DNA from 2 places in the Paraburkholderia sp. A3BS-1L genome. Region 2 is predicted to be linked to the other one. Evidence: predicted binding sites of a transcription regulator. Region 2 holds the regulator's gene; the other holds the start of a gene.
The links. The regulator FliA, encoded in region 2, starts transcription of late flagellar genes. The targets are predictions, from matches to a motif close to CTAAAGTTTNNNNNNNNNNNGCCGNTA.
Positions count from the first base shown of each region.

Region 1 (11,553 bases), on a different replicon from region 2:
ACGGGCATGGGGCGGGACGTTTCCACTACGACCCTGCGCCCGGATGTTTATGCGTTCATCTTCGGACAAACCGGACTCATGGCGGGCATGGGCGTGCAGGGCCAGAAAATCACCCGGCTCGGTTCGTGACGCGCAAGCCGGCATCACAGGATCACGCACCGTGCCAATTTTCGGAACGCGATTGAGCCGCCCATCGGAAAGGCGTTTGCGGCGGAATCCGCCGTCTCATGAAACATTCGGGACGTCCGGCATCGCGAGCACGCCCGAAGTCGTGCGCGCCGGTGCGCCCACGCATGAAACGTACAGACTGGCCGCAGCGTGGCTCGACCATCTCTGGAATCAGGCGCCAAGCGAGCGGAACTCGCGGCTCATGGAAGGTTTGCTAGCCCTCGTCGACGAATTCGAAGGCGCTCACAGGGCGGCTTCTTTACCGTCAGCGATGGCTTCGTGCGCTACGCCTTCCACGTCAAAAGATTGCGGCGCGTACCAAGCGGATCAGGCGTAACTGCTGTCCGCCGGGGACTCCCCGAGCAGGTCGCGCAGCGCGTGCAGCCGCTGCCGATCCAGCGGCGACAGTCTGGGCTTTTCGAGCAGATTCTCGATCTGCGATATCCAGTAGTCGCGGCGGATCAGCCGGGGGCGGCGAATCAGGGCGTCCAGGGTGTTTTCCAGTTGCCGGATCTCTGTTTTCACGATGTCCACATGCACCTCCTGGGTTGGCGCAAACGTTTGCGCTTTCATGTCAATACTTCGGGCAACAGCCTGGCTGTAACGAACGAGTCATATCGCGAGGTATTACGGCGCGACGCATGACTTCTTTAGAGGGGCTTTCATCTATTGCACGGAGATGCAATGGCCGGGATGCATTCGCGAGGCAAGCGATGGCGCTAAAGATTTGGCCCGAAATTGCCGACATAGTGCGTGTTGTGCCGGTCGTGCTTGCAGTGTCGTGCGCTGTCGCAATGCCACTTCGAGATTGCGGCCGACCGCATGGATTGCACTGCGAATATTCATCTTGCATCGCGAGGAAGGTCCATGCGCAACAACCAGCCTGTCACCCAAAACGAATACGAATTTCCGGACGACGCAACGTTGATGTCGACGACCGACACTCAAAGTTACGTCACATATGCCAATGCGGCTTTCATCCAGGTCAGCGGCTTTTCGCATGCGGAAATTCAGGGCCATCCGCATAATCTGGTGCGGCACCCCGACATGCCGAAGGAAGCCTTTGCGGACATGTGGGCGACGCTCAAAGGCGGTGAGCCCTGGAGCGCGCTGGTCAAGAACCGACGCAAGAATGGTGATCATTACTGGGTGCGGGCGAACGCGACACCTGTGGTGCGCAACGGTCAGCCGGTGGGTTACATGTCGGTGCGCACCAAGGCGTCGCGTGAAGAGATCGCCTCGGCCGAAGCGCTTTATCGCGAGTTCAGGGAAGGCAAGGCCGGCAGCCGCCGCTTTCACAAGGGACTTATCGTGCGCGGTGGCCTCATGGGCTGGACGAGCGCATTCAAGACCATGCGCGTGCGCTGGCGTATCCGGTTTGCCTTGCTGACGCTCGTGCCGTTGATGGGACTGGCGGCCTGGCTGCTCGGTTTGCGCACATATGCGCTCGGCGGCATCACGGGGGCGGCCTTGCTGGCTTCGCTGGTGGTGGCATTGTGGCTGGAAAGCCAGATTTCGCGCCCGCTCGAGAAGGTGCTCGAGCAAGCGTTGCGTGTTGCATCGGGGGAAAGCCAGAAGGCCGTCCACATGGATCGCGCCGATGAAATCGGCATGACGCTGCGCACGGTCAGCCAGCTTGGGCTGATGTTCCGCTGGTTGATCGACGACGTCAGCGAACAGGTCATCAATGTGCAGCAGGCCATCAACGAAATTGCCCAGGGCACCGACGACCTGAGCAAGCGCACCGAGCAGGCGGCTGCCAATGTTCAACAGACCGCGACCTCGATGACGCAGATGACGGCAACCGTCAAGAGCAATGCCGAGACGACCCTGCAAGCCAACAACTTGTCGTCATCGGCCAGCGATGCCGCTGCGAAGGGAGGAGAGGCCGTATCGCATGTGATCACGACGATGAACGAGATCACCGACAGCTCGAAAAAGATCGCCGATATCATCGGCGTAATCGACGGGATTGCATTTCAAACCAATATCCTGGCCTTGAACGCGGCCGTGGAGGCCGCGCGCGCGGGCGAGCAGGGACGGGGATTCGCGGTCGTCGCGGGGGAAGTTCGCGCGCTCGCACAGCGCAGCTCGAATGCGGCCAGGGAGATCAAGAATCTCATCGGCGAAAGCGTCGGAAAAGTCGAAGCCGGTTCAAAAATGGTCGACGAGGCCGCGCGAACGATGGACGACATCGTCGCGCAGGTCAAGCGCGTGTCCGATCTGATTGCCGAAATCCGCTTCGCTACCGAGGAGCAAAGCAGCGGCGTTACGCAGGTAGACCGCGCAGTGAGCGATCTCGATACGATCACCCAGCAAAACGCCGCGCTGGTCGAGCAGAGCACCGCGGCGTCGGATAGTCTCAAGCAGCAAGCCGCGCGCCTGGTCGAAGCCGTGAGCGTTTTCCGCTAACGGTTTGCTCGGGCGTGCCGCGCTTGCCCGAATGAAAGTAATCGCTTAATGTCTCCACTTGCACCGGGCCTCACGGCCCCGGTGCGCCGCCCGGTATCACCACGCAGTGAAAACCCCGGAGGAGACACACCGTGCGCCCAACACGCCGATATCGCAGACTCGCCATCTCCGTCACGTGTGCCGCAGTGGCCGCATTCAGCAGTGTCGTTGCGCACGCAACCGATGCGCCGGTGGAAACGATCACGCTCGAAGGCCTCGCGCACCCGGTCGATATTCTGATCGATCATTGGGGCGTGCCGCATATTTTCGCGGACAACGAAAGCGATGCCTTCTTCGTGCAGGGATTCAACGCCGCGCGCGACCGGCTGTTCCAGATCGATCTGTGGCGGCGGCGCGGCCTCGGCCAGCTTGCCGAAGTGTTCGGCCCGGCCTATGTCGAGCAGGACAAGGCCACGCGTTTATTTCTTTATCGCGGCGACATGGCCGCCGAATGGCAGCGCTACGGCCCCGATGCAAAGCAGATTGCGACGCGCTACGCAGCCGGTGTGAACGCGTACATCGACTGGCTCGCCGCGCATCCGGAGCACATGCCGTATGAGTTCCGCAAGGTCGGCTACTGGCCCGCGCGGTGGTCGGCGGACGACGTCGTGCGCATTCGCAGCCACGGCCTCACGCGCAACGTGACCAGCGAGGTCGCGCGCGCGAAGGTGGCGTGCAAGAGCACGCTGGCCGCCGACACGATCCGCTTCGGCCTGCAGCCGCGGTGGCACGCGACGATGCCTGACGGGCTCGATCCGTGCCTGCCGGACGACGTGCTGAAGGTGTTCGAACTCGCCACGCAAAGCGTGCACGTGACGCGCGAATCGCTGAAGAGCGCCGACGCATCGACCACGGTGATCGCCGCCACGGACAATCCCGAGGAAGTGACTGAAGGCAGCAACAACTGGGTGATCGCGCCGGACAAATCCGCAACGGGCCGCGCGATCATGGCGAACGACCCGCATCGCGCCTATGCGGCGCCGAGTCTGCGCTACATCCAGCAGGTCAGCACGCCCACGCTGGACATCATCGGCGGCGGCGAGCCGTCCGCGCCGGGCATTTCGATTGGCCATAACGGGCACATCGCGTATGGGCTGACGATCTTCAACATCGATCAGGAAGACTTGTACGTCTATCAACTGAATCCGGCGAACCCGCACGAGTATCGATACAAGGGACGCTGGGAGCCGATGCGCATCGTTCACGAGCCCATCGCGGTGCACGGCGGCAAGACTGTCGACGCCGAACTCGCGTTTACGCGCCATGGTCCTGTGATCTACACCGAACCCGCGAAGCATCGCGCATTCGCGGTGCGCACGGCATGGCTCGAACCCGGGATGTCGCCGTACTACGATTCGATCCGCTATATGCGCGCGAAGAATTTTGCAGAATTCCGCCGCGCGCTCGCGACGTGGGGCGCGCCGACCGTTAATCAGGTCTATGCGGACGCGCAGGGCAACATCGGCTGGCTGCCGAGCGGGCTCGCACCGAAGCGGCCGAACTGGGACGGACTCCTGCCCGTGCCCGGCGACGGCCGTTACGAATGGGCCGGCTTCTGGCGACGCGACGATCTGCCGGCGGGCTACGATCCGTCGAGCGGCTATTTCACGACGTCGAATGAAATGAATCTGCCCGGCGGTTATCCCTATGCGCAGCGCAAGCTTGGCTTCGAGTGGACCAACGGGTCGCGTCATCAACGCATCGACGAAGTGCTGAAGTCGTTGCCGAAGGTGTCGATCGAAGACAGCGAGCGCTTGCAGAACGACATCGTGTCGATTCCGGCGCGCCGGCTCGTTGCGCTGCTCGCGCCGCTCAACAGCGACGATCCGCACACGCGCGCGGCGCTTGCGCTATTGCATGGCTGGGATGCGCAAATGGGCGCCGACTCGGCGCAGGCCGCGCTCGAAGAGGCATGGCTGAGCCGCCACCTCAGGCGCGTGTTCAAGGAAGCCGTGCTGCCGAAAGATGCGGCGCAAGCGTTCGGCGCGCCGGACACCGCGGTCATGCTCGACATGCTCGAACATCCGGATGCGCGTTTCGGCGATGACCCGCCCGCGAAACGCGACGCGCTATTGCTCGCGAGCCTGCGCGACGCCTACGACGAGATGGTCACGTTGCAGGGCGCGGACGCGCATGCATGGGCGTGGGGAAAGCTGCAGACGAACCTCAACGCGCATCCGTTCGCGGGTCTCGTCGACGACGACATGCGCGCGAAGCTGAACGTCGGGCCGCTGCCGAAGGGCGGCAGCGCGTACACGCCGAACCAGTCCACTTACCGCGAGCGCGATTTCCGGCAGACCAACGGGCCGTCGTTTCGCGTGATCGTGGACGTGGGCAACTGGGACAACTCGCGCGCGATGAACCTGCCCGGCGAATCGGGCGACCCGGATAGTCCGCATTATCGGGACCTGGCGCAGATGTGGCTCGATGGCCGCTATTTCCCGTTGCTCTACACGCGTGCGGCGGTGGAAGCGGAGACGGAAAAGCGGATTCATCTCGTGCCGGGGGTTAGCACGCGCTGAACGGGGGACGGGAAGAAAGCGCAACGACTCGAGGTGCCGCTTGACGAGTCATTCGCGCAATGCCCGTTACTTATTGCGGGCGCGGGCGATCTCGGCCGAGACGAGGCGAATCGCGTTGATGAGCTCGTGCGCGGCCGGCGAGGGCGGGCTGCCGGTGCGCGTGGTCAGGCCAATATCGCGGGTCGTGTCGCGCATGGGCACATCGAGCACGGCCAGCATTCCTGAAGCGCACTCGTAGTGTAGCTGCTGCGCCGAGAGCACGGCAATCATGTCGGTATGCAGCAGCAGCCCCCGAATGATGGCGAGGTCCGCCGTTTCGACCGTCGGCATCGGCGGCCTGATTTTCGCGCGGCGAAACAGCGTCTCGAACAGCCGCCGCGTGGGCGAGTCGCTGCGCGGCAGTACCCACTGGGCATCGCCAAGATTCTTGAGGGGGAGGTCCTTCACCTTGGCGAGTGGATGGTCGTGCCGCGCGAGGATGACCAAATTCTCCGACATCAGCTTTTCGTTTTCCAGGCCGCTGGTGGCATCGTTCACCCGCAGCGCACCCAGGATGAAATCGATGTCGCCCGCGTGCACGCCCGCGACCAGCGCTTCATAGGCGCTCTCGTCGGTGATCACGCGCACCTTCGGAAAGCGCGTGACGACGCGCGCCACGGCTTCCGGCAGGATCAGCGTGCGGCCGAGCGGCAGCGCGCCCACGGTGACGATGCCCTGGACGCTGCCATGCAGCGCGGCGACGTCGTCGGCGACGTGGCGCAATTCGTTCAACGCGCGGCGCACGTGCAGCAGGAAGGTTTCGCCGTCGGCCGTCAGGAGCAGTCCGCGCGGATGCCGATGGAACAGCGGAAATCCCGCGCCGATTTCGAGAATCCGCACCGCGCTGCTGACCGCGGGTTGCGTGACGTTCAACGCACGCGCCGCACTGGGCATGTGCCGGTAGCGCGCAAGCGTTGAAAACAACTGCAGCCGGCGGGTGTTGAGCAGGTAGGCCGGCAAGCCGCCTGCCCGCGTTGCGCGCTTGCGCGATTGGCGCATCGCACACCAGCTCGCCAGTTCGTTGAGTTCGGCGAACACCCGCTCGCTGCGCTCGAGCACCGCTCGCCCCACGGGCGTCGCGAGCATGCCGGATGGCTTGCGCTCGAACAGCGGCGCGCCCAGCGCGGTTTCGATCTGCTGCACGGCCCGCGTAATGGCCGACTGGGCGCGAAAGAGGGCGGTGGCGGCGCGGCTCACGCTGCCCATCTCGGCCACGCGCAATACCGCATACAGACACGCGAGATTAGGAAGGTCGTTGTTGTCCATGTCAGCGGTGTTCCATGGCCGTCGACTTTACCGGAACGCCGACGGGCAGGCTTGCGGCGTGCTTATCCAGGTATCGATTTTATTTATTGGCATGTCTGCGGGGTAAGGCGCGGCGACCGCGTGAGCGGGGGCTGGCGGCGAGCCATGAGCCTTGTCGGACGGCCTTTCCAGGCATGCGGGAGAACGCGCCGAGCCGCGCCATACCTTTATTCGATTGATCGTTACATTGATGAGCAGGGTTTTCCCTTGCTGGTTCCGAAGCCGCGTTGCGCGCGGCGATCCTGTGCGCCGGCAGGATCGGCTTTTCGTCCGGGTGTTCCGGTTGGCGCGTTGATCGCGAAGCGTCACGGTATTTCCCGCCGCGATGTGCGCCGGATCGCGGCGGCGTAACGCATCTGTACTAGTAAATTAGTTATTCGAAATAATTCATGGATCGACGAGATTTGCTGTCGGCCCCGGGATCATTCATCGGTTTTGACGCGCTTCACGGGGAGCGCGAAGCGTGAAAAGGGAGCCTCAATGTGCCGGTGCTTCCGATTGATGCGCGAGTTTCGCTTCTGCGGCCCGCATGCTGGCCTCGTAGTTGTAGTCGGTCGCTTCGTATCCGGCTTGCTTGAGCTGGACATACTCGTTGCGAACCTGCGCGCGGGTCAGCGGCTGGGTTTGCGCGGCGAAACTGAGTGCCGGCACGGCGAGAGCCGATGCGACAGCGATGGCTTGAATCAGGGTTTTCATTTCGACTACCTCGGGAACATGGAGCGAAGCGACCGGCCTGTCTGGCGGTCGTTGAGTGAAGCTTAGGATTGGACGGTGAGGTAATAAATGCCCTGCGCCTCAATTCACTGTTCCTGCCGGAGTAAAAGTGCCCGGGCCGCTACGTTCCCAAACGTTGCATGAGGAGCGACTGATCCGATTTGTTACAAAAAATTTCAGTCTAACCGCTTTCGTGTGATCTAAATTCAAATGCACTTCCTGCAGATCGATGGAGCCGAAGTACGGCGTTATCGAATGGGTGTGACCTAGGTAGCCAGCGGGAAAAGGCTGATAGCAGGTGGTGCAATTGCGTGACCGTCGCGCTGGCGATACCCGTGCTGACGGCCCATGGCTGTTGCGGGCCGCATAGAAATAAGGAGTCCTTTCATGCATCGCAACAAGTCTTGCGCCGTGCTGCTCGGCGTTTCGGCGGCTGCCACGCTCATGGTTAGCGCACCGGCCTCGGCCAGTCCCACACTGGTTTCGGGTCCAAGCCCCTTTGCCACGTGCACCATTGGCGGATCATCGAGCAGCACTGTCTTTGTGAATAGCGAGGTCGAGCCGTGGGTGGCCGTCAACCCGAAAAACTCGTCCAACCTCATCGGCGCGTGGCAGCAGGACCGCTGGTCGGACGGCGGCTCTCATGGCCTCGTTGCCGGCTTCTCCTTCGACGGCGGTCACACCTGGGGGCAAACGTCCTTGCCCTTTAGCGCATGTGCGAACGGGCTCGGATACGAGCGCGCCTCTGACCCATGGGTGTCCATCGGCCCCGACGGCACCGCCTATGCCGTCTCCATCTCGTTCAACAACTCCAACAACAGCAATGCCGTGGCCGCAGCGGTTTCCAGCGATGGCGGTCAGACCTGGGGAAACCTCAGCGTGATCATCGCCAACAACGAGCCTACCTTGCAGTACTTCAACGACAAGGAATCGGTGACTGCGAATCCGATCAAGGCCGGCGTGGCGTATGCGGTATGGGACCGGCTCGAACTGCCGAACGGCAACCCCTACGCGAATCTCCATACGGCCGCTTACCGCGGCCCGACATTGTTCTCGAAGACCGTGGATGGCGGCAAGACCTGGAGTACCGCCGCGGAAATCGTGAAGGTGCCCTCGCGGCAGCAGACGATCGGCAATCAGATCGTGGTCAATCAGCAGGACGGGACGCTCTACGACTTTTTCGATCTGATCACGCCGCCATTCAACCAGGGGGCAGGCAGGGTAGCGTTCATCAAATCCACCGACGATGGCGCCACGTGGACCCAACCTCAGATCATTTCGACGCTGCAAACGGTTTCGGTTTTTGATCCCAATTCCGGCACGCCGATACGCACCGGGGACATCATTCCCGAACCGGCGATCGATCCGGCGACGGGGCGGCTTTATGTCGTCTGGCAGGATTCGCGCTTCAATGGCGGGAAGTACGACGAGGTGGCGCTATCGACGTCCGCTGATGGTGGCAAGACATGGAGCGCGCCCATGCGGGTGAATACGCCTTCGGGCCGACCCGCATTCAATCCTGCCGTGCGGGTCAACCCTGCGGGCGTGGTGGCCGTCACGTACTATGACTTCCGCACGCTCAAGTCCACGGACACCACGCTGCCGACGGATTACTGGCGCATCACCTCGCCGCGCGGGGGCCAGAATTTCGGCAATGAATTGCATATCGCGGGGTCCTTCGATATGAAAACCGCGCCTTATGCCGAAGGGTACTTTATCGGGGATTATGAAGGGTTGGGTGCAACCGATACGGAGTTCGTGCCGTTCTTCGTGCAAACGACCGGGAATGCAAGCAATCCCACCGATGTCTTTGTAGCGCCAGCGCCGTAAATCGCTCGACTAGTCAATTGCGCCGGATCCGCGCGACCCTTTCAGGGCGCGCGGATTCGCGCGCGCCAACGATGGCTTGAAGGGCATGGACTGAAACGCCGGATTGATTATTCCAAAAAAATCAACTATTTGGCATTTGTTTTCGGCTATTCGGCGGCCATTTCCCGCGTGTCTGTCATGTCCCTGATTGAGCATAAGATCAGATTTTTTGCATATGTCCCTCTAAAGTTCCCTGGTGGGCGGTCGTTACCCCAAACATGGCGGTCGAAACAACGCGTTTGACAGTCCGCCGACGCCACGGCAGCCGTGGCGCAAACGGGCTCAGTCCCAATCAGGAGAATTTCCATGCTCGGAATCAACAGCAATATCAACTCGCTCGTCGCGCAACAAAACCTGACCGGCTCGGGCAGCGCGCTGTCGCAAGCGATCACGCGCCTCTCGTCGGGCAAGCGCATCAACAGCGCAGCGGACGATGCAGCGGGTCTTGCGATCTCGAACATCATGCAGACCCAGATCAACGGTCTGAACCAGGGCGTGTCGAACTCGAACGACGGCGTGTCGATGGTGCAAACGGCATCGAGCGGTTTGTCGTCGCTGACGAATAGTCTGCAGCGGATTCGGCAGTTGGCCGTGCAAGCGACGAACGGCGGCATGACCGATACGGACCGTCAGGCGCTGCAGCAGGAAGTGTCGCAGCAGGTTTCGGAAATCAACCGTATTGCGTCGCAAACGACGTACAACGGCATGAACGTGCTGAACGGTTCGCTCGGCGCAGTGTCATTCCAGGTGGGCGCGAACGTCGGCCAGACGATCAGCCTGAACCTCTCGCAGGGCGTTGCGGCATCGTCGCTCGGCGGCGGCGTTGTGAAGGCGGGTGACACGATCGCCTCGCTCGCGGTTTCGCTCGACTCGAACGGCAACGTCTGGCAAGCCGCGAGCGATGGCACCAACGCTGCATCGAAGGGTACGGAAGTTACGCAGTTGAACCTCGTTTCGGACGGCAAGGGCAGCTTCTCGGTGACCGATCAGAACGGGCAGGCCGTGTCGTTCTCAACCTCGGGTATGTTCGACACGACGACGACGCCTGGCCAGATCAAGATCAAGGCTGCTTCGAACATCGATCCGGCAACCGTGGCCACTGAAATCGACAAGGTGAACGCTCAGGCGCTGACCGCAGGCAGCCCCCTTGCTAACGGCACGACGCTCGGTACGCTGTCGGGCTTCGATCTTAATGCATCGACGGGTCTCGATAGCTCGGCCAGTCCGCAGTCGAGCGACGTCACGTCGATTACGGTGAAGTCGGACGGTAACTACGGTTATACGTTCTGGGATCAGAACGGCAACCAGCTCAGCGCGTCCGGCAATGTCGTTACGAAGGAATTCACTAGCGCTACAGCTTATAATCCGGCGACTCCGGCCGCTGCAAAACTCGGCACGCCGACTGCCGGCAATACGAAGTTCTCGGTCGCGTCGTCCGCCACGACGCAAACCGTCGACAAGGTCGACGTCAGCACGGTCCAGGGCGCGAACAAGGCCATTCAGTCGATCGACGACGCGCTGAACACGGTCAACAACATTCAGGCAACGCTTGGCGCCGCACAAAACCGCTTCACGGCGATCAGCACGGCGCAGCAAGCCCAGTCGACCGACCTGTCGCAAGCACAATCGTCGATCCAGGACGCCAACTTCGCGGCAGAAACGGCCGCCCTGAGCAAGGCCCAAGTGCTCCAGCAAGCCGGCATCTCGGTGCTCGCGCAAGCAAACTCGCAGCCGCAGCAGATCCTGAAGCTCCTGCAGTAACAAGCGCTTCATGTGAGTCAAGCAGTACGCGCCGCGCGCTCCGCCCGCCATACCCGGGGCGCGCGGCGCTTGCCAACCGGGAGGACAACCTCCCGTTTGGCGTTTTTAAACCTGAACCGTACTTGAACCGATCCACCCGGCATCGCCGACGCACGGAGCCCCTTCATGTCCACCGTATCCGGTATCTCGAACGCGAATCTGGCCTCCAGCGCCGCAGCGTCGGCCAATAGCGCGCTGCAGCAAGCCGCGCAGTCGGTCATCAGCGGCTCGACCGGCAATTCGTCGATGGACGTGAGCTCGCTCGTCACGGCGCTCGTCAATAGCAAGATCGCGGGCCAGGCGGCGACACTGTCTTCGCAGGCTCAACTGGACAACACGCAGATCTCCGCATACGGCACGCTCTCGGCTGCGCTTTCGGCGCTGCAGGCGGGCCTCACTTCGCTCTCGGACGGCACGACCGTCAACGCCTTCAAGGCGAGCACGAGCGGCACGGGCATCGCGGCCACGGCGGCCAGCGGAGCGGTGGCGGGGACGTATTCGATCGACGTCGCGCAGATCGCGACCGCGCAGGTCCTCACGTCGAGGGGCTACGGCGCAAGCCAGCCGCTCGCTTCGGTGCCGAGCACGATGACGCTCTCGATCGGCGGCGCGAGCACCACGATTTCACTGGACAGCAGCAACAGCACGGTTTCCGGCATTGCGGCGGCGATCAACAGCGCGAGCA
Region 1 is NZ_CP120443.1:1,786,776-1,798,328, reverse strand. Features, by position in the region: gene P5W99_RS23140 (YSC84-related protein) at 1-129, shown strand, start outside; gene P5W99_RS23135 (hypothetical protein) at 496-741, opposite strand; gene P5W99_RS23130 (methyl-accepting chemotaxis protein) at 1,036-2,580, shown strand; gene P5W99_RS23125 (penicillin acylase family protein) at 2,712-5,141, shown strand; gene P5W99_RS23120 (LysR family transcriptional regulator) at 5,208-6,446, opposite strand; gene P5W99_RS23115 (DUF4148 domain-containing protein) at 6,963-7,181, opposite strand; gene P5W99_RS23110 (sialidase family protein) at 7,644-9,029, shown strand; gene P5W99_RS23105 (flagellin) at 9,375-10,829, shown strand; gene fliD (flagellar filament capping protein FliD) at 10,995-11,553, shown strand, end outside.
Region 1: a site for FliA is predicted at 9,252-9,278, ahead of P5W99_RS23105 (flagellin). Genes of this name have one in related genera too.

Region 2 (11,553 bases):
ATGGAGCGCGGCGGCGTATTCGCGCTGATGGGCCCGACCGGCGTGGGCAAGACCACGACCACGGCGAAGCTCGCGGCGCGCTGCGTGATGCGCTTCGGCGCGAGCAAGGTCGCGCTGCTCACGACCGACAGCTACCGCATCGGCGGCCACGAGCAACTGCGCATCTTCGGCAAGATCCTCGGCGTCTCGGTGCATGCGGTGCGTGACGGCGCCGATCTGCAACTCGCGCTCACCGAGCTCAAGAACAAGCACATCGTGCTGATCGACACGATCGGCATGAGCCAGCGCGACCGCGCCGTGACCGACCAGATCGCCATGCTGTGCGGCACGGGGCGCCCGGTGCAGCGCCTGCTGCTGCTTTCGGCGACCAGCCACGGCGACACGCTCAACGAAGTCGTGCAGGCGTACCAGCACGGCCCGGACAACTCGCCGCTCGCGGGTTGCATCCTCACCAAGCTCGACGAAGCGACCAACCTCGGCAGCACGCTCGACACGGTGCTGCGCTACAAGCTGCCGGTGCACTACGTCTCCACGGGCCAGAAGGTGCCAGAGAACCTGTACGTGGCCACGCGCCGCTTTCTCGTGCGCAGCGCGTTCTGCGTGCCGCGCGATCGCTCGCCGTTCGTGCCGCACGAGGACGATATTCCCGCGCTGCTCTCCGCGCTCTCGACGCGCTCGGCCACGCAAGCTCCCGAGGTCCGGTTTGGATAAGTTCGTGATCGATCAGGCAGAAGGCCTGCGACGGCTGCTCGCGCGCGAAGGCTCGCGCGTGATCGCCGTGACCGGCGGCCACGGCGCACCCGGGCGCACGACCGTGGTGATCAATCTCGCGGCCGCGCTGATCGCGCTGGGCAAGGACGTGCTCGTGATCGACGAGTGCCTTGGTCCGCGCTCGGTCAGTGCGCAGCTCGGCGGCGGCATGCGCGGCGTGAGCAACGAAGCGCGCGGCAATGCCGCAAGCCTCGCAGGAAACTTCGCGCCGAATTTCGCGGCGGTGATGCGCGGCGAGATTGCGCTGGACCAGGCCGTGGCGCGGCATGCGCTGGGCTTCGGCGTGCTGGCCGCGCCGCGCGAGCAGTGCGTGGGGGCGCAGCTGGATGCGCCATTGAGCAAGCTGCTGGCCGGTCCCGCCGATTTCGTGCTGATCGACGCGCGGCTCGACGCCGAAGGTGCGCTCTCGCCGCTCGCCTTGCACGCGCACGACGTGCTGATCGTGATGCGCGTGACCGCGCAGGCGATCACCGACGCCTACGCCTGCATGAAGCGGCTGCATTTCGCGCATGCGATTGGGCAGTTCCGCGTGCTTGCGAACCACGTGGCGAGCGCCGCCGACGCGCAAGCCGCGCTCGAGAATCTCGCGGGAGTGGCGAGCCGCTACCTCGCGGTATCGCTGGAGCGCGCGGGCAGCGTTGCCGCCGATCCGCACATGCCGCGCGCGCTGCAACTGTCGCGCTGCATCGTCGATGCGTTTCCGTCGACGGCTGCCGCGCGAGATTTTCGCCACGTGGCGGCCGAACTGCCGCACTGGCCGCTGCGCCCCGCGCTGTTGGCATCGGCGGGCGCGCCGGCGAGTCCGGAGCAAGCGGCGAATTCATTCGTTTCATCCGCCACGGACGCCCCGTCCGCGAGCGCGACGGCCTATGCGGGATGGCGGGCGGATTCGCCCGTGCACGCGCATCGGCACGTGTGACGGACACAGGAAGGAGAGCCAGATGTATAACGCTCAAGGAAAGATTTCGCAGGCCGAAGTGCTCGCGAAGTACGCGCCGCTCGTGCGGCGGCTCGGATTGCAGCTCGTGGCGAAAATGCCCGCGAGCGTGGATCTCGACGACTTGATCCAGGCCGGCATGATCGGCTTGCTCGACGCTGCGAATCGCTACAAGGAAGATCAGGGCGCGCAGTTCGAGACCTACGCGAGCCAGCGCATTCGCGGCGCCATGCTCGACGAGCTGCGCAGCAACGACTGGCTGCCGCGCAGCCTGCGGCGCACCTCGCGCGAAGTGGAAAGCGCGGTGCATCAGGTGGAGCAGCGGCTTGGCCGCTCGGCGAGCGAGACGGAGATTGCCGAGCATCTGCAGATGCCGCTCGACGAGTACCAGAGCATGCTGCAGGACCTGCACGGCAGCCAGCTCATCTACTACGAAGACTTCGACCGCTCCGCCGACGACGAGCCGTTCCTCGACCGCTATCGCGTCGATCACTCGGACCCTCTCTCGGCGCTGCTCGACGAGAGCCTGCGCGGCGCGCTAGTCGAGGCGATCGAGCGGCTGCCCGAGCGCGAGAAACTGCTGATGTCGCTGTATTACGAGCGCGGCATGAACCTGCGCGAGATCGGCGCGGTGCTGGAGGTGAGCGAGTCGCGCGTGTGCCAGTTGCACAGCCAGGCGGTGGCACGCTTGCGGGCGCGGCTGCGCGAGATGTCATGGGCGGGGACGGAGCATTAGTCGGGCGTAGTGGCGAGGGGTTTCAAACCCTACATGGATGTGTACATCGCGTCATGATGACAACCGCTTCGAGAAGTCCGTCATCAAGCCGGAAACGACTGCGCCGGCCATGGGGTTCGTGATGCTGCAGCGCGCCGTGACGCGCGCTGAGTTCGCTCAGATGCCAAGTGTGAGCGACGTGCTGGCGCGTCGGATTACACGCACGCTGCTCGACTTTGGATCGCTGAATGCGTCTTCGCCGCGAGGCGATCTTTCCTTTGGACTGCCCTTGAAGAGCCTTCCGTTTCTGTTTCCAGTGCTTTGGCCGGAGGTTGATCAGGGGTGAAATGTTTTTTATGGTTTTTGCTGATTTGTGGGGAAGTCGTTTCGCGACCCACTGCTGACAGTCGACCACCAAGCGTTGAAAGGCAGGTATAGGGGCTCAGCAGTCCGTCTATCGTGGCTTTGCACACAGGCAAACCGACGAACATCCCGGTGAAACGCCCAAACCTTGTTCATTGACACATATCAACCGCGTCTGCCGCCACTCGCTCATCATCAGCTATCGAAACAGGGCATGCTGGGGGCGAGTTATGAAAGGACGCATATTCGTCATTGGCGCCTCATTGAGCGGGATTAACGCGCTTTCGCGGCTGATCGCGCTACTTCCCGAGAATTTCCCATCTTCAGTATTTATCACGCAGCATGTGGGCGCTCACAGCCCGGGCATGCTGCCCCAGATTCTCAGCAACGCGGGACGACTGAAGGCCATACATCCCAAGAACACCGAGCTAATCGAGCCGGGGCGAATCTATGTGGCGCCACCGGATCGCCATATGCTTGTGCAGCGAGGATATATACGCCTGTCTCATGGCCCTCAGGAAAATCACACACGGCCCGCTATCGATCCGCTTTTCCGGTCGGCGGCCATCTCTTATGGCCCAGCCGTGGTGGGAGTCGTATTGACCGGACAGCTTGACGACGGTATGGCTGGCTTGCTTGCAGTCAAGGACAGGGGCGGCACCGCCATTGTGCAGGAGCCTTCCGAAGCAACAGCGGCCTCGATGCCTAAAAGCGCTCTCGCCCACGTCAAAGTGGATTACTGCTGCAAATTGGCAGAGATGGCAGCACTTTTCGTTCGTCTCGCCAATGACGACCCGGAGCCCAATGAGGACCGTAATCTCGATGAACTTATCGATATCGAAAACCGGATCGCCGAGGGTATCTTCGATCTTCAGGACTGGTGGAAGCTCGAAGGGATGAGCAGTCCATGTGGTCTGAATTGTCCTATTTGTCGAAGCGCCCTTTACGAGCTGCGCGACAAACGAATGATGCGATTCAGATGCCGCGCGGGACATGCTTTTTCCGCAGAAAGTCTCCTTGCGGAACAAGCTGACTCCAGGGAGACACAGCTCTCGGCTCTGTTCGGTTCGCTTACCGAAGAAGCGACGCTTGCGAAGCGCCTGAGAGACGCGCCTGTCTACAAGGAGCGCATCGACTTGACTGCGAGCCTGAACAGCAAGATCCAAGGCATAGAAGTGGAGTCCACACAGGTTTGTGAATGGCTACGCGCGCTAACTAATCTGGTAGAGCCCGATCCCGACGGAGGATTCTGACCTGCGGGAACGCCCGTCTGCAGGCTGTAAGATGTCGGCTTGAGCGGCGTAAAGCGGCCGCCTGAGGCAGCCTCGGCCGACCACAGCCCATCCCGGAGCGCGCGTTATTTCCAAAAAGTCAGAGCAGAATTTTCCATCACCGCCGACAGCACCAGATCCACTGTCCTCGCAGTTAGCACCCGGAAACAAAAAAGCCGAAGCCCCCGTGCTTCGGCTTTTCAATTCCCCACGCAACTGCCAACCACGCGAGGAACAAGGGCCAGTTACAGCCCGAACGCCGGCAGGCGTCCATCCGGCCCGTACAGCATCGACGTGCCGTTGCCGGTTTCGCCCCGCAAAATCGCGAGCGCCCGGCGATTATGTTCCATGCGGGTGCGAACCATCATGCCGATCGTCAGGTTCTGCCGGCGCGCGCGCTCGGTCGAGCCCAAGAGCCGCGCCCACTGGCCCGCGAGCCGCGCGTCGCCGTCGCAGGCCATCTCGATGCCCTTGCGTCCGGCCGGCAGGCCGAGCCCGGCCAGTTGCGCGTCGCGCACCTTCTCGAGCCCCGCCATGCGCTGCGTGAGCGTCGTCTTCTGTTCGACGATCTGCGGCAGCGCATCGATGCCGTCCGCCGTCGTGAGCGCCTTCTCCTCGAAGGCGAGCAGCGAGGCGAACGCCTCAACCGCGGCGTGTTCGTCGATCAATGTGGCGAGAAGCGCGTCTTTCATCCGGGACCACCTGAAAATGCGGGTTGCGGGACGGCCTGGCGCCCGCGCCCTGCGATTTAGCCGCCCGAGGCCGGCTTGAGCAGGCCGCGCGCGGTTTCGATAATGCCGTCGGCGATCTTGCCGGCGTCGATCTGCAGCGTGCCGTTCTTGATGGCGTCCTTGATCGACTGGACCTGGCCCATGTCGATGTCGGCGGCGCCGCTCGCCGCGAGCGAGCGCAGCGAAGAGGACAGCGACGAAAGACTCACGTTGGCGTCTGCGCTAGTACCCGCTCCGATGGCGCTCGATGCCGCGCCGGCCGATGCCGTGCCGCCCGCGCCTGGCGCGCTCGCGGATTCGCCTTGCTGCGTGCGCGCCGGGCCATCCTGGAGCGAACGCGCGTCATTGCGGTTGGAGGTGTCGATTTTCACGATTGGGCTTCCTGATCCGTATGGCCTTGATAACGGCAACGCTGCGCGCGAACTTTAGCGCGAAAGTCCTGCCGTTACATGCTGTTACGTGTCCTTGCCCACATGGCCGCCGCACCGCATTTTTTACCGGACCGGCAATCCTGCCTTAAATCTGCACCTGCACCGTGGCGGCATCTTTCACGACGCCGCTGATGATCTGCCCGCCGGCCGTGCGCACGCGCACCATCTGGCCTGGCGCGGCGTTATTGAGCACGCTGCCTTCGGCGGAAATCGTGAAGTTCGAGCCCACCGCGACCACCTTGACCGTCTGGCCGATCACCACCGACGAGGCGCTGCGCAGCATGTCGGTGCGCAGCGGCAAGCCTGCCGTGATGCGCGCGAGCGCGACCGCGCCGTTGGCCTGCGTAGGGTCGGTGATGATGGTCTGCGGCAGGCTTGCGAGGTCGCCTTCGCGCGGCATGAAGTCGGCGGCGGAGAGCGTCTGGCCGGCGTCGATCTGGCGGGCGGCCACGTAATAGGTGATGTCGACGGCCACGCGCCCCACCACATAGAGTGTCCACGGTTTCGCGCCGACGCAGCGCACGCCCACCGTCGTGCGGCCCCACATGCGCGCGCCCGGCGGCATGAACGGTTCGAGCGCGGCGCAAGCGGCGAGGCCGCGCGGAAACACCGGCCCGACGCTCACGCTCACCTTGCCCGGCAAGCCCGCGGCCTGCTGCTGGAGGAAGGCGACCACGGTGGCGCGAATGCGTTCGCCGTCCTCCTGGCCCGGCGGCAGTTGCGCGCTCTGCCCATAGGCCGCGGCGCTCGCGACTGCGGCGGGCGTGGTGGGCGCGGAACGGGCGGCGGTTACAGCCGGCGCACGCGTGACCGGCACGGTGGAGAGCTTCGCGGCGGCAGCCGGCGCGGCCGTTTCGACGACGACCGGGGCGACCGCGCTAGACGGCCTGACGACATTCACGCGCTGCAATCCGCCCGTGCCTGCGTTGCCGCTCATGGCGGCAGCCGGATATGCAGACGCATTCGCAGATGCATTCGCCGCTGGCACGCGCATGGGTTGAACGGCGCGCGCGAGCGCGGGGCGCGGCGTGGCCGCGCCGGCGGTGTTAGGTGCGCCCGGCGCGGGAATCGTGACGATCTCGGGCGTGGCGGCTTCGCCCGCGCGGCCGCGCTCGCCGGGCCCGGGGATCGCGATCATGCCCGGCTGGTTTTGCGCTTGCGCGAAATCCTGCTGCGGATCTTGCTGCGCGCTTTGCGTGCGGCGAGCGAGCATGGCTGCGTTCTGGGCGTAAGCGTTAGCGCTCGCGCTGGCGTTTGCCGCAGCGCCCCTCGAACCCGCGCCGCCGCCCTGCGCGAGCATCGCGCTCATCCGCGCGGCGTCCGAGCCCGCGCGGTCGCCGGGGCCCGCGATATAGATCTGCTGCCCAGCCGCTTCGGCTTCGCTTTGTGCGTGCGCGGCGCCGCTCACGGCCAGCGCCGCAAGCACGAGCGCAAGCGCACGCGAGATCGAACGGCGCTGCGCGCGGCGCGCCTCAGCCTCGCGGCGCGCGCCGCGCACACGAAGGGGGGCTTTGTGCGGCATCGTCGTTCTCCATTCATTGCATTGACACGCCTCGCATTCTAGGCGGCGGCCCTCGCGTGCTTGCGTCGAATAGAGGGGGCCTTTACCGGCTATTCGTCCGATTGGTTCTTGTCAGGCGCGCCTAACATTCGTCTCCATGCGTAAAGGCCTGCGGGCCTCGCCCAGTTGCCGGATGCGCGATGCATGCACCGGCGCAGCCCCTCAACTCGAGTCACGGAGAACGCCCGATGCTGGACAAACTCGATGCCGAATTCGCCTTTGGCCGCGAAGCGCTCGATGTACGCGCAACGCGCCAGGCGTTGCTGTCCTCGAACATCGCGAATGCCGATACCCCTGGCTACCGGGCGCGCGACGTCGACTTCTCGGCCTCCCTCGCGGGCGCGCTCAGGCAAGCGGGTGCGGCCACGCCGGGCATCGCTGCTGCGGGCGTCGCTGGCGGCGCGAGCGGCAACTTCCGGCCGCTCGCCCTGGCGCAGCCGGCGGGCGTGACGAGCGGCATGTCGATGGCCGCGACCGAGGCGGGCCATATGGCCGGCAACACGAAGCTGATCCCGACCGGCGGCCAGGCGGACACCTACACGAGCCCGGTGATGTACCGCAACCCGACGCAGCCCGCGCTCGACGGCAATACGGTCGACCTCGACACCGAGCGCGTGCAGTTCGCCGACAACGCGCTGCATTTCGAATCGGGCATGACGGTGCTTTCGCAGCAGATCAAGACCATGCTCTCGGCGATCCAGTCGGGTTCGAACTGAACGAACCGAGTGAACTGAAGGACAACGAAACCATGCCATCCCTGATGAACATTTTCAGCGTTGCGGGCTCCGCCATGTCGGCGCAATCGCAGCGGCTGAACGTGACGGCGTCCAATCTCGCCAACGCCGACAGCACGACCGGCCCCGACGGCCAGCCCTACAAGGCCAAGCAGGTCGTGTTCGCGGTCGACCCGCTCGGCGGCGCGCGCACGGCTTCGGGCCAGCAGGTGGGCGGCGTGAAGGTGACCGGCGTGGTCGACGACCCCACGCCCATGAAGCAGAGCTACCAGCCCGACAACCCCGCGGCGGACGCCAACGGCTACGTCTCGATGCCGAACGTGGACCCGGTGCAGGAGATGGTGAACATGATTTCGGCGTCGCGCTCGTATCAGGCCAACATCGAGACGCTGAACACCGCGAAGACGCTGATGCTCAAGACCCTGACCATCGGCACCTGAGACAGCGGCGCCTGAACCAGCAGCCCCGCGCACTAAACGGCAACACCGCGCAACATCGAGCCAGCAACGTCAAGCGAGGAGAACGCGTTGACCTCCAGCAACACCACCATCGGCGGCAGCACCGCCACCGTGTCGCAGCAACTGCTCGACACCATGAATCCCACGGCGGCTGCGTCGGGCAAATCCTCGGCCAGCGGCACGGGCAGCACGAGCGGCACCGACTTGCAGAACACCTTTTTGCAGTTGCTCGTCACGCAGTTGCAGAACCAGGACCCGACCAATCCGATGGACAGCTCGCAGATGACCTCGCAGCTCGCGCAGATCAACACGGTCACGGGCATCCAGCAGCTCAACACGTCGCTCTCGTCGCTTTCGACGCAGCTCTCGGCGGGCCAGAACGCGCAGGCCGCGCTGCTGATCGGCTCGACCGTGCTCGCGCCCGGCAGCAGCATGACGGTGACGAGCGGCGCAGCGCCGCAACTGGGCGTGACGCTGCCCGCGGCCGCCTCGGACGTGAAGCTCACGATCACCAACTCGGCGGGCCAGGTCGTCAATACGCTCGATCTCGGCGCGCAGTCGGCGGGCACCATCCCCGTTACCTGGAACGGCACCGACACCGCAGGCAACGCAGTGGCCGACGGCGCCTACACGGTGAGCGCGAGCGCGATCGTCAACGGCCAGGCCGGCACGGCCACCGCGCTCGTCGCGAGCAAGGTGCAGGGCGTGATCCAGCAATCGGACGGCGGCGCGGGCCTCTCGCTCGCCAACGGCAAAACGGTCTCGCTCTCGGGCGTGGCCGGCATTCTCTGAACCAGACAAGATTTAAGCGGAGTCGACACTCATGGGCTACCAGCAAGGATTGAGCGGCCTCGCCGCAGCGTCGAACGACCTCGACGTCATCGGCAACAACATCGCCAACGCGAACACGGTGGGCTTCAAGCAGAGCACCGCGCAGTTCGCCGACGTCTACGCGAACACCGTCGCCACCGCGGTCAATACGCAGATCGGCCTGGGCGCGGCGCTCTCGCAAGTGCAGCAGAACTTCTCGCAAGGCACGATCACCACGACCGGCCAGGCGCTCGACGTCGCCATCAACGGCAACGGCTTCTACCAGATGTCGAATAACGGCACGGTCACGTACTCGCGCAACGGCGTGTTCCAGCTCAACAAGGACGGCTACATCACCGATGCCTCGGGTCTCCAGCTGATGGGCTATGGCGCGGGCACGAACGGCGTGGTGAACACGGCGCAGACGGTGCCGCTCCAGGTGCCGACGACCAATATCTCGCCGGTCATGACCACCAGCGTCACCGCGCAGCTGAACCTGAACGCGCAGTCCACCGCGCCTGCCGCGACGCCGTTCGACGCCACCAACTCGAACACCTACAACTATTCGACGTCGATCACGGCATACGACTCGCTGGGCGGCACGCAGCAGGTCAACATGTATTTCGTGAAGGGCGGCCTCGACGCGAGCGGCAACCAGCAGTGGAATGTCTACGCGGGCACGGCGGGCGCGGTGTCGTCGACGGCCGCGGGCACGATGACCTTCGACAATGCCGGCAAGCTTCTCTCCACGGCCGATTCGACGGGCACTGCCACCACGCTCGGCGATATTCCCATCACGATCAACCCGACCGACGGCTCGAAGACCAACCAGGCGATCACGCTGAACTTCTCGGGCACGACGCAGTACGGCAGCGCCAACGGCGTGAACAACCTCGGGCAGGACGGCTATGCGAGCGGCACGTTGTCGAACTTCACGATCGGCGCGGACGGCACCATCACCGGCAACTACTCGAACGGCCAGACCAAGACGCTCGGCCAGGTCGTGCTCGCCAACTTCAACAATCCGAACGGCCTGTTGAACCTCGGCGGCAACCAGTTCCAGCAAACGGCCGCCTCGGGCGTGCCGCAGGTCTCCACGCCCGGCAGCACCAACCACGGCACGCTCACCGGCGGCGCGATGGAGTCGTCGAACGTCGACCTCACGAACCAGCTCGTCGACCTGATCACGGCGCAGCGCAACTACCAGGCGAACGCGCAGACCATCAAGACGCAGCAGACCGTCGACCAGACGCTGCTGCAGATGTAAGCCGCGCAGGCACCTCTAACGCACCGGGCACATCATGGACCGACTGATCTACACCGCGATGACGGGCGCCAGCCAGGCGCTCGAGCAGCAGGCCGTAGTTGCGAACAACCTCGCAAACGTTTCGACCACGGGCTTTCGCGCGCAGCTCGCGAATTTCCGCTCCGTGCCGATGTCGTTCGGCGACGGCTCGAGCGTGAACAACACGACCACGCGCACCTTCGTGCTGTCGTCCACGCCCGGCGCGGACATGACGCCCGGCGCGATCTCGCGCACCGGCAACCCGCTCGACATCGCCATCCAGGGCTCGGGCTTCATCTCCGTGCTGACGCCGGACGGCAACGAGGCCTACACGCGCGCGGGCAATCTGCACGTCGACGAGAACGGCCAGCTCGTGACCGCCGCGAATGACCAGGTGATCGGCGGCGGCGGCCCGATCGCGGTGCCGCCGGGCTCGGCGGTGACGATCGGCCAGGACGGCACGGTTTCGGCGATCGCGCCGGGCAGCCCAGCGAGCGCCATCGCCATGATCGACCAGATCAAGTTCGTGAACCCGCCCGCGGGCTCGCTCACGCGCGGCGACGACGGCCTCTTTCGCACCGCCGACGGCAACCCCGCCGACGCCGACCCGAGCGTGCAGATCGCCACGGAGTCGCTCGAAGGCAGCAACGTGAGCCCGGTGGCGGCGATGGTCTCGATGATCGACAACGCGCGCCAGTTCCAGATGCAGACCAAGCTGCTGCAAACCGCCGACCAGAACGAACAGAGCGCGAACCAGCTGCTCAACTTCAGCTAAGCCCCAGGCCTTTAAGCCTTCCCGGAGAAAGACACCGTGAACCGATCGCTCTACATCGCCGCCACTGGCATGAACGCGCAGCAGGCGCAAATGGACGTGATCTCCAACAACCTCGCGAACGTGAGCACCAATGGCTTCAAGGGCTCGCGCGCGGTGTTCGAGGACCTCATGTACCAGACGCTGCGCCAGCCCGGCGCGAACTCCACGCAGACCACCGAGCTGCCCTCGGGCAGCCAGGTGGGCACGGGCGTGCAGCAGGTCGCCACCGAGCGCCTCTACACCCAGGGCAACCTGCAGCAGACCGGCAACTCGAAGGACGTGGCCATCAACGGCGCGGGCTTTCTGCAGGTGCAGATGCCCGACGGCACCACGGCCTACACGCGCGATGGCTCGTTTCAGACCAACTCGCAGGGCCAGCTCGTGACGTCGAGCGGCTATCCGGTGCTGCCCACCATCACGGTGCCCGCCAACGCCACCTCGCTCACCATCGGCAGCGACGGCGTGGTGACCGTCACCACGCCCGGCTCGTCGAACAACACCACGGTCGGCTCGCTGCAACTGGCCATGTTCATCAACCCGGCCGGCTTGCAGAGCAACGGCCAGAACCTGCTCTCGGAAACCGCCTCGTCGGGCGCGCCCACGGTGACCACGCCGGGCCTCAATGGCTCGGGCACGCTCAATCAGGGCTATGTGGAAGCCTCGAACGTGAAC
Region 2 is NZ_CP120442.1:3,155,080-3,166,632, reverse strand. Features, by position in the region: gene flhF (flagellar biosynthesis protein FlhF) at 1-711, shown strand, start outside; gene P5W99_RS14530 (MinD/ParA family ATP-binding protein) at 704-1,690, shown strand; gene P5W99_RS14525 (RNA polymerase sigma factor FliA) at 1,713-2,444, shown strand; gene P5W99_RS14520 (hypothetical protein) at 2,482-2,769, shown strand; gene P5W99_RS14515 (chemotaxis protein CheB) at 3,017-4,039, shown strand; gene P5W99_RS14510 (flagella synthesis protein FlgN) at 4,303-4,749, opposite strand; gene flgM (flagellar biosynthesis anti-sigma factor FlgM) at 4,806-5,159, opposite strand; gene flgA (flagellar basal body P-ring formation chaperone FlgA) at 5,305-6,741, opposite strand; gene P5W99_RS14495 (flagellar basal body protein) at 6,969-7,496, shown strand; gene flgC (flagellar basal body rod protein FlgC) at 7,529-7,954, shown strand; gene P5W99_RS14485 (flagellar hook assembly protein FlgD) at 8,108-8,764, shown strand; gene flgE (flagellar hook protein FlgE) at 8,796-10,049, shown strand; gene flgF (flagellar basal-body rod protein FlgF) at 10,084-10,842, shown strand; gene flgG (flagellar basal-body rod protein FlgG) at 10,879-11,553, shown strand, end outside.